DNA from 3 places in the Chelatococcus daeguensis genome. Region 2 is predicted to be linked to each of the others. Evidence: predicted binding sites of a transcription regulator. Region 2 holds the regulator's gene; each other region holds the start of a gene.
What was found. Region 2 encodes LexA, which represses DNA repair genes until DNA is damaged. Its sites were predicted from a motif close to TGTTCNNNNTGTGTTCNG; they were not measured.
Positions count from the first base shown of each region.

Region 1: a site for LexA is predicted at 1,399-1,416, ahead of BOQ54_RS16760 (YifB family Mg chelatase-like AAA ATPase). Genes of this name have one in related genera too.
Region 3: a site for LexA is predicted at 1,716-1,733, ahead of BOQ54_RS15220 (ImuA family protein). Genes of this name have one in related genera too.

Region 1 is NZ_CP018095.1:3,524,601-3,527,871, reverse strand. It holds gene mutS (DNA mismatch repair protein MutS) at 1-443, shown strand, start outside; gene BOQ54_RS16765 (hypothetical protein) at 444-1,256, opposite strand; gene BOQ54_RS16760 (YifB family Mg chelatase-like AAA ATPase) at 1,467-3,005, shown strand; gene BOQ54_RS16755 (ATP-binding protein) at 3,100-3,271, shown strand, end outside.
Region 2 is NZ_CP018095.1:1,966,011-1,969,281, forward strand. It holds gene BOQ54_RS09355 (ComEC/Rec2 family competence protein) at 1-1,567, shown strand, start outside; gene lexA (transcriptional repressor LexA) at 1,545-2,243, opposite strand; gene BOQ54_RS09365 (molybdopterin molybdotransferase MoeA) at 2,358-3,271, opposite strand, start outside.
Region 3 is NZ_CP018095.1:3,194,629-3,197,899, reverse strand. It holds gene BOQ54_RS15225 (Y-family DNA polymerase) at 1-1,027, opposite strand, end outside; gene BOQ54_RS15220 (ImuA family protein) at 918-1,709, opposite strand; gene BOQ54_RS15215 (protein phosphatase CheZ) at 1,884-2,594, opposite strand; gene BOQ54_RS15210 (response regulator) at 2,769-3,155, shown strand.

The DNA of each region.
Region 1 (3,271 bases), 1.6 Mb from region 2:
GCTGCCGGTCGCTGTTTGCCACCCACTATCATGAGCTCACCGCCCTTGCCGAACGTATGCCCCGTGTGGAGAACGCGACCGTGCGGGTAAGCGAATGGAAAGGCGACGTCGTCTTCCTGCACGAGGTCGTCCCCGGTGCAGCCGACCGCTCCTACGGCATCCAGGTGGCCAAGCTCGCCGGCCTGCCGCCCCCGGTCATCGCTCGCGCCCGCGCCATCCTCGATGAGCTGGAGAAGACCGAACGGGAAAAGCCCGTCGCCACCCTCGTCGACGACCTGCCGCTCTTCGCCGCGATGCCGCCGCGCCCTGCCGCCGCGGCACCGCAGAAAGACGCGCTTGGCGAAGCACTCGACGGCATCGATCCGGACGAGATGTCACCCCGCGAGGCGCTCGAGGCGCTCTACGGCCTCAAGGCTCTGCGGGCCGAACGCGACCGTCACTAGTCAGGCCGCTGCCGCGACCCGGCGCAGCCGCCTCAGCCGCAGCGTGAAGAGCATGCCGTTCCACATGACGCAGATGGCAAGGCCGATCAGCAGCGCGGCGGCCGACCCCAGGGGAATGGCGGCGAGGTGAACCGCCGTCAGCGCGGCCGCAAAGCCCGCGAGGCCATAGACGCTGCTCGCCGCGACGGCACCGGCCGCCGGCCCGCCGATGGCCCGGTGAGTCACAACGAGAATACTCGAGATGACGATGGGGAAGAGGGCGAGAATGCCCGAGGCGACCGCCCCGATATGCCAGCTGACGACGCTGAGAACGCCCACGAGCGTCGCGACGGCGAGCGCGCGCAGCATCAGGTCGACCGGACGGGGACCATCCGAGGCCGGAATCACGACCCGCGAGAAGCGCCGCGCCAGCGGCACCCCCACGGCAAGGGCCGCGGCATTGACAAGCAGGCCGAACCACAGCGGCGGCGTCATCGTGCGGATGGCGAGGGCGGCGAGGAGCCACACGCCGATCGCTCCGGCGATGCTGCCGAGCCCGCCCGCGCCACGCCGGGCGAGCACCGCATAGGTCATGGCGAAGATCACCGTGACGGCGTTGATGCTGACGCTGCCGACCGCGCTTTCGGCGATGAAGGCCGGGCCGTGGTCCATGGCGAGCACGACATAGGCCGGGCCGGCGGAGATCGGCAGCGTCGCGATCAGGCCGCCGACGAAGGGCCCCGCCTTCTGCGCCACGAGCGAGCCCGAGACAACGATCGCGGCGACGAGCACCATCTTGACCGGCAGCGCCAGGAGCGCGGCATCGAATTCCATGTCCCGGACCTTCATCCCCGACGGCGCGCAGCAGCCGCCAGACAAGGGCATAGCGCGTTGGGGCGGGCGAAGCCCGCGACGTCTTTGCAACCCTGCCCTGCCGCCGCCGAAAGCGGATACCCGCCGCAATGGCGCCGGCTTTTGTTCTCTTCCTGTTCTTGAGCGGGACCGCGATCGCCGTTAAGGTGCGCCCGGGCCGGGGGAAAGAGCATGGTGGCGAGGGTCGCGACGGTCGCGTTCGAGGGCATCGAGGCACGCGCCGTCGACGTGCAGGTGCAGATCGCGCCGGGTAATGTGGCCTTCACCATCGTCGGCCTGCCCGACAAGGCGGTGGCCGAGAGCCGCGAGCGCGTGCGCTCGGCCCTGATGGCGGCGGGGCTCGCTTTGCCGGCCAAGCGCATCACCGTCAATCTCGCCCCGGCGGACCTGCCCAAGGAGGGCTCGCACTACGACCTGCCCATCGCGCTTGCCGTGATGGCCGCCATCGGCGCGGTGCCTGCGGATGCCCTTGCCGGCTATACAGTGCTTGGCGAGCTCGCGCTCGATGCGTCCGTCACGGCCGTCGCCGGTGTGCTGCCGGCCGCCATCGCCGCCAATGCGCGCGGGCACGGCCTCATCTGCCCGGCCGCCTGTGGCCCAGAGGCCTCCTGGGCGAGCGGCGATCTCGACATCCTCGCCCCGCGCTCCCTCGTCCAGCTCGCCAACCACTTCAAGGGCACGCAGGTCATGGCCCGACCCGCGCCGGCGGTGACGCGCCCCGGCGCCGACCTGTCGGACCTGAGGGACATCAAGGGCCAGGAAAGCGCCAAGCGGGCGTTGGAAATCGCCGCCGCCGGCGGCCACAACCTGCTCATGAACGGCCCGCCAGGCGCCGGCAAGTCGATGCTGGCGCAGCGCCTGCCCTCGATCCTGCCGCCCCTCGCCCCGGCCGAGCTGCTCGAAGTGTCGATGATCCAGTCCGTCGCCGGCCTCCTCGCCGAGGGCGCCCTGACGGACCGCCGGCCCTTTCGCGCACCTCATCATTCCGCCTCCATGGCCGCGCTCGTGGGCGGCGGTCTCAGGGCCCGGCCCGGCGAGGTCTCGCTCGCCCACCACGGCGTGCTCTTCCTCGACGAATTGCCTGAGTTCCAGCCCCAGGTGCTCGACAGCCTGCGCCAGCCGCTGGAAACCGGCGAGGTGCTGATCTCACGCGCCAACCACCGTGTCAGCTATCCGGCCCGCTTCCAGCTCGTCGCCGCCATGAACCCCTGCCGCTGCGGCCGCGCCACCGAGCCCGGCTTCGCCTGCCGGCGCTCGCCCAACGAGCGCTGCATGGCGCAGTACCAGGCGCGGCTGTCCGGTCCGCTGATCGACCGCATCGACCTCGTCATCGAGGTGCCGGCCGTCACGGCGGCGGATCTCATCCTGCCGCCCCCGACCGAGGGCTCGGCGGAGGTGGCGCAGCGTGTCGCGCGCGCCCGTGCCGTGCAGAGCGCCCGCTATGGCGCGCTCGGCCTCGCCGAGGTCACCACCAATGCCCGCTGCCCCGTGCCAGTGCTCGAGGAGGTGGCGCGGCCGGACGATGCCGGCCTTGCCCTCATTCGCGAAGCGGCCGACGCCATGCGCCTCACAGCCCGCGGCTATCACCGAGTGCTGAAGGTGGCGCGCACCCTCGCCGATCTCGACGGCGAGGAACGGGTCGGGCGCCTGCATCTCGCCGAAGCGCTGTCCTTCCGCACGACGCTCGAACGGCTCGCCGTACCAGCCTGAACGGCTTAACGGGCGATTCAGCACGCCTGCCAACGCAATCTCAACGCCTCCATGGGAGTTTGCGCAGCAACGAAAAGCTGAGCTGATCTGCCGGATGGACCTTCTGACCACCTCTCATGACCTCGTGACCGGCGCTGCCGCGCTGATCGCTGTCGCGACCGTGGTTTGGCTCATCGCCCGGCGTCGGCGGACGCTTCTTTCCCAGATCGACCGGCTCGAAGCGGAGATCGAGACGCTGCACGATTCGGTATGGGAACTGTCCGAAA
Region 2 (3,271 bases):
AACATGGCTTGACGAGGCGCGTAATGCGCTGACGACGCGCATCGCCCGTGCCGCCGGCGGGCAGGAGGGGGCTGTCTCGGCTGCGCTCGTCACCGGCAAGCGCGGCCTCATTACCGAGGATACCAACGAGGCCCTGCGCGCCGCCGGCCTCTATCACATCGTGTCGATCTCCGGTCTGCACATGGCGCTCGCCGCCGGCACGGTGTTCTGGGCCGTGCGCGCGCTCCTCGCGCTCTTTCCGGCCATCGCCCTCACGTGGCCGATCAAGAAGATCGCCGCCGCGACGGCCATGGCGGGGGCCGTGGGCTACTGCCTGTTCTCGGGTGCTGACGTCGCCACCCAGCGGGCGCTGATGATGACACTGACCATGCTCGGCGCCATTCTCGCCGACCGGCCGGCGCTCTCGATGCGCAATCTCGCGTTCGCCGCCATCTTGTGTCTCGCCCTCGAGCCGGAGGCAGTGCTCGGGCCGAGCTTCCAGATGTCGTTCTCGGCAGTGGCCTGTCTCGTGGCGCTCGCGGAATGGCAGGCGGCCCGTCCGGGCAGGGGCGAGGCGTCGCTCGGTCCGGTCGCGCGCGCCCTGTGCCATGCGTGGCGATGGACCGTCACCCTCGTCGTCACGACCCTGGTCGCCTCCCTGGCGACAGGGGCCTATGGCGCCTATCACTTCCAGACGGCGATGCCGCTGAGCGTGGTGGGCAACGGCATCGCGCTGCCCTTCGTCTCCTTCATCGTCATGCCGGCGGCTGTGCTCGGGGTTCTGCTCAACCCCTTCGGCCTCGACGCGCCCATCTGGTGGCTGATGGGGCAGGGCACGGCCATCGTGCTCGCGGTCTCCCACGCCATGCAGGACTGGCGCCTGTCCGTGATGGCGATACCGGCCTTTCCGGGCAGCGCGCTCATCCTCTTCTCGCTGGCGCTGCTCGTGCTGACCATCTGCATCTCGCCGCTGCGCTGGCTCGCCGCCGTGCCCGCGGCCGCCGCCCTCGCCATCGCCGCGGGAGCGGCGCGGCCGGACATCTTCGTCGACCGCAACGGTGCGAGCGCGGCCGTCCGGGGTGTCGAGGGGCGTCTCGCCGTGCTCGGCCGCGCCTCGTCCTTCGTCGTCGCCCAATGGCTGCGCGCAGACGGCGATGCGAGGCAGCCGGGCGACGAAAGCCTCAAAAGCGGAGTCTTCTGCGACCGCGACGGCTGCACCATGCAGGCGGTCGACGGCCGCATGGTCGCCCTGGTGCGCCGCCCCTCGGCCTTCGTCGAGGACTGCCGGCGGGCCGACATCCTCGTCACTGCGCTCACCGTCCCGCCCGGCTGTGCAGCGCCCGTGGTCATCGACCGCACGAAGCTGCGCGAGAACGGCGCAATGGCCGTCATCCTCGGGAATGGCGGCAGCGATCGGCTCATCGGCCAGTTGCCCTCCGACGAGCGCCGCGCCTGGATGCAGGCGCTTCCTTCACGACCGTTGTCCACGGCGGCCGGCGCCGCGACGGGCCGGCCATCGCCCGCGTCAGCCGATGAGACGGGCGGGGAGGATCAGGAGCCCGACGTCAGTAGCGACGCAGCAGATTGACGAGCTTGCCCTGGATGCGCACCCGGTCGGGGCCGAGCACGCGCGTCTCGTAGGCCGGGTTGGCCGCCTCGAGCGCGATGGAGGAGCCGCGGCGCCTCAGGCGCTTCAGCGTTGCCTCCTCGTCATCGATCAGGGCGACGACGATATCCCCTGTATTCGCCGTATCCTGCTTGCGGATGACGACCGTATCGCCATCCAGGATGCCGGCCTCGATCATCGAATCGCCGCGCACCTCGAGCGCGAAGTGCTCGCCGCTGCCCAGCATGTCCGGCGGCAGCGAGACGGTGTGGCTGCGGCTCTGGATGGCGGAAATGGGCGTGCCGGCAGCAATCCGGCCCATGACAGGAATCGCAACTGTCTGGACAGCGGGTTCGACCGCCTGAGGCGCCGGCGCGCGCACCTTGCCAAGCCCGCCCTCGACCACGCTCGGGTTGAAGCGCCCGCGCGGGGCTGCGGCGACGCCGTCGGGCAGGCGCAGCACCTCGAGCGCCCGGGCGCGGTTCGGAAGCCGGCGAATGAAGCCGCGCTCCTCCAGCGCCACGATGAGGCGATGGATACCGGATTTCGACTTAAGATCGAGGGCTTCCTTCATCTCGTCGAAGGACGGCGGCACGCCGGTCTCACGCAGGCGTTCGTGGATGAAACGCAGGAGTTCGTGCTGTTTGCGCGTCAGCATGGCCGGCGATCTCGCTCCCCCTCGTCGAATCGCATTGTCGATGCGAGTCGAAAACAAATCATGAACGAGATTAGACGTTCCCGGTGTGTTCCGCAAGTTCGACCGAGGCGAAGTTCAGAGCCGGATGATGCGGCAGGGCTCGCCCGCCCGGGCGGCGGGGGCATGGGGCGCACGCACGACGAGCGCCTCGGCCTCCGCCATGAGGCGCAGCATGGAGCTGTCCTGGCGCGGGAAGGGGCTGGCGACGAGGGTGCCGTCGTCGGCCGTCGCGAGGCGGGCGCGCAGATAGTCCTGCCGCTCGTCATTGGCCGGCAAATCGCTGCCGAGCCGGGCCGGCAGGGTCGCGATTTCGGCCGCATCCGGATCGCCGCTCAGCGCCCGCACGAGCGGCGCGAGGAAGATGAGCGCGCACACGATGCTGGAGACGGGATTGCCCGGCAGGCCGAGCACGGCCATGGCGCTGAGGCGCCCGTGCATCAGGGGTTTGCCCGGGCGCATGGCGATGCGCCAGAAGCCGAGCTGCCATCCCTGCGCCGAAAGGGCGCGCTGCACGAGATCGTGATCGCCCACCGAGGCGCCGCCGAGTGTCACGAGCACGTCGGCCCGGGCCTCCTTGGCCGCATCGATCGCGGCAGAGAGCGCGGCGAGATCGTCACCGGCGATGCCGAGGTCGATGGCTTCGGCCCCGGCCCGTTCGGCGATGGCCGCAACGGCATAGGTGTTGGAGGCGACGATTTGATCGGGTCGGCTCGGTTCGCCGGGGCGGACGAGTTCGTCTCCGGTTGCCAGAATGGCAACGCGCGGCCGCCGCACCACTGGCAGCGCCGCATGGCCCATGGCCGCGGCGAGCGCAACTGCCGAGGGGGCGAGTTGCCGGCCGGCCTGCAGCAGGATCTCGCCTTCGCGAAAATCGAGCCCGGCCTCGCGCACGAAGCGCCCGGCCGCCACCGTCGACAGCGCTTCGATCTGGTCGCCGTTGGCGCGGGCATTCTCCTGAATCAGGATGGCGTCGGCGCCCGCCGGCAGGG
Region 3 (3,271 bases), 1.2 Mb from region 2:
CGAAGCCGGGGTCGAGGGGATCGGCGAGCGCCGCGAGCCGCTCCCGGAACAGGCGCATGACGACGGCCGCGTCGCGCGCCGGCCGGCCGGTGGCGACCGCAAGGCGCGTGACCCGCCCGTCGGCGCGGAAGAAGGCGGCCTCGAAGCGCCGTCCGCCCTCGCCGCGCTCCGCGAGGATGCGGCCGGCGCGGTGGGCGAGCCCGGCGAGGGCGGCGTCGATGTCCTCCTCGCGGGCCACGGGCTCGGCGAAGCGCCGCTCGACGAGGCAGGGTGGCAGCGGCCGGCGCGGCGAGATGCCGATGTCTTCCTGGCCCAGGATACGCGCGAGACGGACCGGCAGGTCCGCGCCGAAGCGGGCGGCAAGCGGCGCGCGCGGGCGCTCCGCCAGGTCGCCCACGGTCTTCAGCCCCGCCCGGGTGAGGGCGAGCAGTACTTCCGGCGAGACGCCGAGCGCGGCCGCCGGCAGCGGCCGCACCGCCATCTCCTCCTCGCCGGGCGGGACGATGTCGTGCCGCCCGAGCGCCTTGCGGCCGAAGCGGGCGAGCGCCGCTGCCGCCTGGGGCGTGCCGGCGACGCTGCCCCGCACGGTCAGGCCACCGCGGGCGAGGCCCTGCATCACCGTCCGGCGCAGGCCGGCCTCGCTGGCGAAGAGATGGACGCAGCCGGTGATGTCGAGCACGAGGCCGTCGGGCTCCTCGATGGCGACGAGCGGCGTATAGCGGTCGCACCAATCGGCGAGGCGGGCGAGCAGGGCGGCATCGGCCGCGCGGTCCATGTCCACCGCGACGAGATGGGGAATGCGGGCGCGCGCATCAGCCAGGGTGAGGCCGGGGGTGAGGCCGAGCAAGAACCCCTGCCGGTCGACGGCGGCAAGGCGCAGCGCGCTCGAGACCTTCTCGACGAGGACGAGCGGCGCCTCAGCCTGTGCGGGCGAGGGGGGCGAGGTCCGGCGCTGCCGGTCGGCCGGCAGGAAGGGGAACCACAGGGCGAGATAGCGGCGCGGGCTCGCGGAAGAGACGGTGCTCACGGTGCCACTCCAGGCGCCAGCGGCGGCCCTCAAGGCCGGCGCGATGGCGCAGCAAGGTGATGTCGAAGGCGGGATGGCCGGGGGCGTTGGCGGCCAGCGGCCGGGACGGGGCGGCGGCGGCCGACCAGCGTGTCGCCGCCGCGCTCGGCCGGGGCGTCGCCGCGATGCGCAGCAGAAGGGCGGGAACACCGGATTGCTCGGCCGCGAGCGCGAGGCGGCGGCTCGCCGTCAGGTCGAGGGATTTCGGGTCGCCCCACGGCTCGATGACGACGGCGCCGAGCGCCGGGCAGCGCAAGGCCTCCGCCCCCGCCTGCAGCACGCAGGTGGCATCGGGCCCCGTCACCACGACGAGCAGGCCCGGGTCGAGCCCGAGGGCGGCAAGGCCCGGCGCGTGAAGCGCGCCGGTTTCCGCCACGGAAAAACCCTGCCGCACCCAGACTACGCGGCGGTCATCCGCCGCGGCTCGCGCCGCAAGGGCGGCGGCAAGACCGGCAGCGGCGCCGGCATCCGCCTCCTCGTGCGCGAAGATCTCGTGCACCGCGGCCCGGAGGAAGCCGCCGCCCAGCAGCCCATCCACGGCCGGCGCCCCGCATGTGAAGCGCCGGCCTGTTTCGGAAGCCGCCGGTTCGATCGCGGCAATGCTCCGCCGCAGCGCCTGCAATGTATCCTGCACCGCGCTCATGATTTTTGTTCCTGTTTCGTTCTATAACGACTCAGGAGAACGCGAGAGTCAATGCCGGGCCCGCGAGCGCCGTCAGTGGACAGCCGGCATGAGCGGCCGTACCTGGCGGCGGCCGTTCATGCCGCCGCCAGCAGATGTCCGATGGCGAAAGGGAAATGAGAGTGGGGATGCTCTTCAGCGGAAGAGGGAATCGACGTCGTCCTGCGACACGACGTTCATGTCGCCGGCGAGCGGCGGCCCGTTGAGCAAGGCCTCGTCGCCCTTCTCCTCCTCTTCCTCCACCTCGGCCTCGGCAAGGCTCGAGAGGCTGTCCGGCCCGCCCCAGATTTCCATCATGCTGGCGACACGCTCCTCGATGAACTTGAGCGTGCCGACCACCTTGCCGATGCGCTGGCCGGTGAGATCCTGGAAGTTGCAGGCCTCGAAGATGCGGATAACCTGCTCGTAGATGTGGTTGGCGAGTTCCTGCTGCTCGCCCGTGAGCTGCTCCATCAGCACGCCTGTGGCGTCGTTGATGGCCTCCGCCGAGGAGAGGATCGTCTCCGTGGCGCTCTCGGTGTCCGAGACGACGGCGTCGAGCTCGTCTGTCACGCGGCTCTTCTGCTCGCCACGCAGACCCTTGGCATGAAGTGTCGCGAGCTCCAGCTTCGTCCTCTGGATGCTGCGCTGGATGGCGTCGACATCCTGCCAAAAGGCGCCACCTTCCGAGATCTGACCGATTCGCTCGTCGCGGCTGTTGATGGCTTCGACCAGAGTGCGCAACTCGGCGAGCTGCTGCGTGATCTGTTCGAGCTGCGCCGACACCGCCGGGCTCCCCATGAGTGTGTCGCCGAAACCGGTCTCGACCATGGATTCGATGCGAAACGGCCGATGGCCCGCAGTCATCGGCACCTCCCTTTTTAAGGATTGGTCAATTCAGGGCGTTACTATACGTGCTCGGCTTCAACCAAGGCAAACGGTCCGGCTTCCGTCATGCAAGCTTCGTGCAAGTTTTCTGCAAGAGTCTCCGCGCAGCGAAATGCGCCCCTGTCAACAAAGTGCAAAGCGGTGGAGTGAACTATGGCGCTTGATCTTTCGATGCCGATCCTCGTGGTCGACGATTATAAGACCATGGTTCGCATCATCCGCAACCTGTTGAAACAGCTCGGCTTTCAGGATGTCGACGAGGCGGCCGACGGCACCGAGGCCTTCGCCAAGATGAAGGAGCGCGACTATGGTCTCGTCATCAGCGACTGGAACATGGAGCCGATGACTGGCTACGAACTGCTCAAGCAGGTCCGCGCCGACGAGAAGCTCGCCCACACGCCCTTCATCATGGTGACCGCCGAGGCGAAGTCCGAGAACGTCGTCGCTGCCAAGAAGGCCGGCGTCAACAACTACATCATCAAGCCGTTCAATGCGCAGACACTGAAAGGCAAGATCGAGGCGGTCTTCGCTGAGCAGTAATCCTCTGCGCATTCGTTCGAATGGGCCTGTGGCGCACGCCCTGCCGGGGGCAGGGCGTGCCACTTTGTATTTTAAGCGTGTAAATCCGATGGTTTCTGCTGGTCCGAGACGGTCTG